Regions from separate parts of the Paenibacillus sp. sgz302148 genome, predicted to be linked through region 2. Evidence: predicted binding sites of a transcription regulator. Region 2 holds the regulator's gene; the other holds the start of a gene.
What was found. The regulator CtsR, encoded in region 2, represses protease genes until heat stress. The targets are predictions, from matches to a motif close to ATGGTCAATAAAGGTCAAACA.
Positions count from the first base shown of each region.

Region 1 (3,422 bases), on a different contig from region 2:
GATCTCCGGTTATTCCACGCATACGAAGCCATTCATAATGAACGAACGCCAAGGGCTTCCGATGTACCTGTTCCGCATGCAAACGGAAGGCAGCTGCGAGGCTTGGGTGCGTGACCGCTTCGAACCGATCATTGCTGGCGATCTGCTGATGTACGGGCCCGGAGAGCCGTATGAGCTGCGCGTTGGCGCATCCGCCCCGCCGCCGGCGAAAATCCACAGCACCGACTATTTTATCATGTGTCAGGGGCCGTGGCTTGATGCTTGGTGGAAAGGGAGCGGAGGGCAGGCCCGGGCTATCAAAACCTATATCGGGCTGGACGAAAGCTGGATCTCATTATGGCGCCAAATTATTCTCGAAAAAAGGCGCATCCGCGACGCCGACCCTTCGATCGCCGAGCATTTGCTACGGCTGCTGTGCCTGACGCTCGACAGGGCGATCAACGAACGGACGCAGGCTTCGCCCAGTTCCCGTTCCTATGTGGCGTATCGGCTGAAGCATTATGTGGAGCGGCACGCGATCGAGCCGTTCACGCTGGAAGAGGCGGCAGGCAGCGTCGATATGAGCGTTTCCCGGGCCAGCCATCTGTTCAAGGATACGTTCGGCCAATCGATTATCGACTACGCGATCGAGGTGCGCCTTAGTCTCGCATGCGAACGCATCCGGTTCAGCAGCATGACGCTGGAGCAGGTCGCCGAAACGACCGGCTTCCACAGCTACAGCTATTTTCACCGCACGTTCCGCGCTCGAATGGGCATGTCGCCGAAAGAGTACCGGGAGCGGATGTAGTGGAGAGTCCTGGCGATGCGGCTATGCGTAATAGCGAATAGAACGATGCGAATGCATGTATATCGTGTAAAAAAAAGCCTTTCCCCTGACCCGACGCGAGGTCGTGATGGGGAAGGCTTTTATCGTTGTGGCTTACGCCTTATACGCGCTCGATCACTTTATCGATCAAACCGTAAGCTGCGGCTTCTTCCGCGCTCATGAAGTAGTCGCGGTCCGTATCCTTCTCGATGCGGCTGAGCGGTTGGCCCGTACGCTCGGCCAGGATCGTGTTCAGCTTGTCGCGCATTTTCAGGATGCGCTTCGCGCGAATTTCGATGTCGCTCGCTTGCCCTTCGGCGCCGCCGAGCGGCTGATGGATCATCACTTCGCTGTTCGGCAAAGCGAAACGTTTGCCTTTGGCGCCCGCCGCAAGCAGGAATGCGCCCATCGAAGCGGCCATGCCTACGCAGATCGTAGATACGTCGGGTTTGATGAATTGCATCGTATCGAAAATCGCCATGCCGGATGTGATCGATCCGCCCGGGCTGTTAATGTACAAATGAATGTCTTTATCCGGATCATCGGCTGCCAGGAACAACATTTGCGCTATGATGGAATTGGCGACGACATCGTTCACCGGGGTGCCGAGGATAATGATGCGATCCTTCAATAGCCGGGAATAAATGTCATAAGCGCGCTCGCCGCGATTGCTTTGTTCGATAACCATAGGGACAAAACTCATATTTATCTGCCTCCTGACATGTGAAATAATTGCTACATCGCTATCATACAAAAAACAAATACAAAAGTCAAAGATAGTCAAACTTTTTTGATCAAATTTTAAATTGATATATTCCGTCATATTCCATAAATTATCCAGAAAACGGAGTCAAGGGGTGACGCTTGCTTTATTTCCGGTGGAACAAAATGTTAATTCGTGCGTCTAATGATGCAGGAGGTGGTTCATCGTGATCAAACAATTGATCGCAGTGTCCTTGTTATTGATGATGTTAGCGACAAACGGCTATTCGTATAACGTAGTACCTGCTGTGAAGTCGGCCGACCCGCCGAAGCAAGAGCTGAAAACCCCACCCTTGCCCAAGATTAGCACAACGTCACAAGACATTCCTGCCTACCAGAGCAGCTATTGCTGGTACCGGCTTGGCTGTGCCGATTTTATCGGCGGCAAAGCGCAGCTTCGGGGCAATGCACCTACCGCTGTAGAACCTGGAACGCAAATATGGATCACCTGGGACTATGAGCCGCATCCAATGCGTATGAATGTGAACGTGGAAGACGATTCTCAAGGGAAACCCGCAACGATAGCGTTAGAAAACGGCTCGTTCCAAGCGCCTGAAGAAGCCGGAGAATACTACTACACGATTTCGGCGGATTGGCTAACGAAAGACCAACAATTCGTTACGAACCAAACGTCGGTCGTCATCGGAATCAAAGTGAAATAACAAAACCGCATTTTGCTAGTATAGGTCATCTGGCATATTGTCATACGGGGGTGAGAGGAAATTGATTATATGTTGAGTTTATGAACCGTTGGACCTGCGGATGCAGGGTCCGGCGGTTATTTCTCTTAGGTGATGAAGATGTGAATGCATCGATTCGCCGGGATTTACGGAAAATGAAAAAAAGCCACCCGATGTCGGATAGCTTCTTTATAGGAAAAATGGCGCGCCCGCGAGGAATTGAACCTCGATCTCAGGCTCCGGAGGCCTACGTCATATCCATTGGACCACGGGCGCATGTGAGATAGCGAAATTTATTATATGACAGATAGATGAGAAAAGCAAGCATGTTTGTTCAGATTTTTTTGGAAGCCGATTGTGTCTACTGTTACGGGAGGAATCTCGCGGGGATAACTGCAAAAGTACATCTATTATTTCCTCTCTGTCGGACAAGCCAAGTGTTACTGCAAAAATGCAGCTATTATTCTCGAAATCATCGGTTCAGACGTTCATTCCGGCCAATAACTGCACGGTTGCAGTTATTTGTCTGTTAAGGTGATCAAGTTGGTTAAATAAATGTACTTTTGCATCTAAGTTTGTAGAGCGTCCCAAGAGCGGTCCAAGTGAAGGTGCCTGCAGTCCCTTTCGAGCACTTAGTTCTCATCACTTCCTTTTGGAGAATTTCCGCCACAAATCAAATAACAAACAGTATAAAAGTTTAAATGCCGAATGTTGTGTCGAATACTTGAAAATCGACATCTTTTTCGTTACAATGATAGTGGGACTTAAAAAGAACACGCGGGACGTTTTACGACCAGCTATTGATGTAAGCAGGGCGCATCAGAATTAGTCGTACACCTTAGCCGATGTGTCACCGTAATTTTTGCTGGGGCGGATCCAATGAGGAATATTGTAGACATTCAGAAGCAGCTTGTGCCGGACATCATGGACGTATTGAAAAAAAGATACACCATCCTGCGACACATCATGCTTTCCGACGTAATCGGCCGCAGAATGCTGGCATCCAGCCTCGATATGACGGAGCGTGTGCTGCGGACGGAGGTCGATGTGCTGAAAGCGCAAGGGCTGCTCGAAACCGACGGTCTCGGCATGCGGATCAGCGAAGCGGGACGCAAGCTGCTCGACGACATGGAGCCGGTCGCCAAGGAACTGTTCGGCTTGTCCGACATGGAAGA
Region 1 covers NZ_JBVYOJ010000003.1:297,856-301,277, reverse strand. The annotation lists gene AC0LWM_RS06715 (helix-turn-helix domain-containing protein) at 1-787, shown strand, start outside; gene clpP (ATP-dependent Clp endopeptidase proteolytic subunit ClpP) at 927-1,508, opposite strand; gene AC0LWM_RS06705 (hypothetical protein) at 1,735-2,229, shown strand; tRNA gene AC0LWM_RS06700 (tRNA-Arg) at 2,449-2,523, opposite strand; gene AC0LWM_RS06695 (sugar-binding transcriptional regulator) at 3,127-3,422, shown strand, end outside.
Region 1: the regulator CtsR is predicted to act here: its motif matches at 1,572-1,592, upstream of clpP (ATP-dependent Clp endopeptidase proteolytic subunit ClpP).

Region 2 (3,422 bases):
TACCTTCTGTGCGCGTTCCGTGAATCTTCCGAACATCATATCTATACACCTCCATTAATATTTCAGTCGTTCCCGAATCAATTCGGCTCTGCGAATATCGCGTTCGTCGGCGCTTAATTTCTCACCGGAATATTGCTGCAAAAACCCGGGCTGCATCATAACCATCAGCTCGTTCATCACGTTGCCGGATACGTCGGATATGAGCTCCAGATCGATTCCAAGCCTTACGTCCGACAACCGCTGAGCCGCTTCCTTCGAATCCAGAATAGCCGCATTCGACAAAATGCCGTACGACCTCATCACCCGATCGACGATACGGATTCTCGACTCTTGCAGCAGCTTTTGTCTTGCCGCTTTTTCATGTTCGATAATCTGCTTCGCGACACCGTATAGGTTGTCGATAATCTCATCCTCGGATTGGCCTAACGTAATCTGATTGGAGATTTGAAACAGATTGCCCGTCGCTTCGCTGCCTTCGCCATATATGCCGCGAACCGCAAGACCCACTTGAGTAATCGCCGACAAAATGCGGTTGATTTGCTGTGTAAGCACAAGCGCCGGCAAATGCATCATGACCGATGCGCGAATCCCGGTACCGACATTCGTCGGGCAGCTCGTTAAGTATCCGTATTTCTCGTCAAAAGCATAGTCGAGATGCGTTTCGAAAATGTCGTCGATCCGACTGGCCTGCTGCCAAGCTTCCTGAAGCTGAAAGCCAGGGAACAAACATTGAATTCGAATATGGTCTTCTTCGTTTACCATAATGCTGATCGATTCGTTTTCGCTCAAAATAACGGCGCCGTTCCGTGACTCATTCGCCAAATTCGGGCTAATGAGATGCTTCTCGACGAGCACCCGCCGTTCCAATTCGTTCAACTTCGCCAGCGGAATCAGCTCCAGCTTATCAATGCCGGCAAGCGCCTGGTCGGAGACGACTTGGACGATACCGTCAAGCACTTCTTTCAGCTGCTGATTCGTGGCCAGCATCGGAAAAGGCTGCGACCGCACGTTTCGTGCGATCCGAATTCGGCTGCTGATCACAATATCGGAATCGGGGCCGCTGCCTCTCATCCAATCGCTTAACGCTTCTTGAGTAAATCGCGACATCGTACACCTTCCTCCCTATGCCACTTCGTTAAAGCTTATGCAAAGACCTTCTAGGCAGAAAGCCGTTGTAAGTTATGCCCCGGATAATTTCCTCTCCAGTTCGCGAATTTGATCGCGAATTTGCGCAGCCGACTCGAATTCCTCGTGCTCGATACGGTATTGCAATTCCTTCTTTAAATCGTCGATTTCCCGTTTAAATTGAATTTGCGTACCCGACCGCTTTGGAATTTTGCCGCTATGCACCGTGTTGCCGTGAACTCGCTTGAACAGCGGATCGAGCCGATCGCCGAAATGCCGGTAACACGAGCTGCAGCCGAATCGACCCAGCTTGCTGAATTGCGCATAGGTCAGGCCGCATTCCTCGCAGCGCAGCGTCTGCGGCTTGGCACCGAAGGACGCCCCGGCTGAGGAAGGCTGGAAATCAAGCAGCCCTGACAACAGGCTGTGAATGGAAAATCCGTTGGCAGTCCCGGGAATTTCTCCTTTTTCGCGAGCACAGGACTCACAAATGTGAAATTCCGTTTTTTCGCCATTGACGATTTTCGTAAAATGTAGCGTTGCCGGTTTCTTGCCGCATTCCTGACACAACATCCAGGATCCCTCCTCACTTGCCTAATAATGCGATCAACATGGCCTTGAGTACCTTGGCGCGAATTTCGTCGCGCAGCGGCAGCTTCAAAGCAAGTACTTCGCGAGCGATGGCCGCTCTTAGCATGCCGGCTTCCCTTGCGGAAATATGCCTTGCTTCCTCCAATTGATACACGAGTCCTTCCGCCGCGGTTTGATCGATTTGCGAACCGATCGACTGCAGAATATGGCCGTGTATCGCGCCATGCGAAGGCAGCTCAATACGCTGAATGCGGATATATCCACCGCCGCCGCGTTTGCTTTCGACAAGGTAGCCCTTCTCCAGCGTGAACCTTGTGCTGATCACATAATTAATCTGCGAAGGTACGCATTGGAACCGGTCCGCCAAGTCATTGCGTTGAATCTCCACGGCGCCTTCAGCGCTTTGCATCAGGCTGTTCTTAAGAAACTGTTCGATAAGATCAGAGATATTACGCACCGATCCATCCTCCAATGAAACGACTTTCTGATGAAGTCGCGTAGTCTGCAACCGTTCGGTTGACTTTGACTATCTTTGACTTTAACTTTATTATAATCAACTTTTGACAATTTGCAAGTGCTTTGTCATCCGTATCAATAGTTTAGGCCGGAAATTATTTTTTATTCTTGCCCTTGATTGTTCTTCCATTATTGTCCGGATTGAAAAACGTATGTTCGTGGTGTATGATTGATAAGAATAGGAATATATGTTCTTATATTTCGCAAGGCGGGAGGAATCAAGGATGTCGAATCGTCTTCAATATGAAAACGTTGAGGCCAAAAGCATTCTGAATGCAGTAAAAGCGCCATCTATGCCTTTTGAAGGATCGATCAATCCTTACCGAGGCTGCCAGCACGGATGCAGCTTTTGTTATGCCCGTAAAACCCATGGTTTTCTAGGAATGGACACTGATGATACGTTCCAGCATCATATATTGATCAAGATCAACGCAGCCGATGTACTAGAGAGGCAATTAAGGCAATGGACGAAAAAATCGGGACCGCGGCGCATTGCGCTCGGAACGGCAACCGACCCGTACCAGCCGGTGGAAGGAAAAGCGCGAATTACACGTGAATGCCTTGAGATACTCGCTCGGCATAAAGTACCGGTTTCCATTACGACCCGTTCGCCGCTGATTATGCGCGATATGGACTTATTAATGAAGTTGCCGATGGTATCGGTGAACATAAGTATCAATACATTGAACCGTGACCATTGGAGACGGCTAGAGCCGTCGTCGCCCTTTCCCGCGAAACGAATGGAAACCGTACGGCGGTTAAATGAAGCCGGCATTCCAACCGGCGTTTTCCTGGCTCCGATAATACCCTATATTACCGATGGCCATGATGAACTTAAAGAACTTGTACAACATGCGGCGGATGCTCAGGCTAAATTTGTCATGTCTTCGTTCTTGCGGCTTGATCATCCGGACGTGAAGAACTGGTTTTTCTCCACGCTTCGTTTGTATTATCCACAGCTCGTCCCGAAATATGCCGATCTATTTTATCGTTCTTCGCGTGTGCATGACGATTATCGACAACCATTGCGCGATTATATTCAGGCTTTGCTGCGGCAGTACCGCTTGAATAATCATGAGCATGCGCTTCATGAGACAAACTCTAATGAGGAAAAGTCAGTTCCTTTGCAAACAGGGGAAAAATGTGGAGAGGTACCGGAGCAACTATGCTTTACATTTTAGCTCCATTTG
Region 2 covers NZ_JBVYOJ010000029.1:134-3,555, reverse strand. The annotation lists gene clpC (ATP-dependent protease ATP-binding subunit ClpC) at 1-39, opposite strand, end outside; gene mcsB (protein-arginine kinase McsB) at 55-1,107, opposite strand; gene mcsA (protein-arginine kinase activator protein McsA) at 1,180-1,698, opposite strand; gene AC0LWM_RS29325 (CtsR family transcriptional regulator) at 1,712-2,173, opposite strand; gene AC0LWM_RS29320 (SPL family radical SAM protein) at 2,457-3,413, shown strand.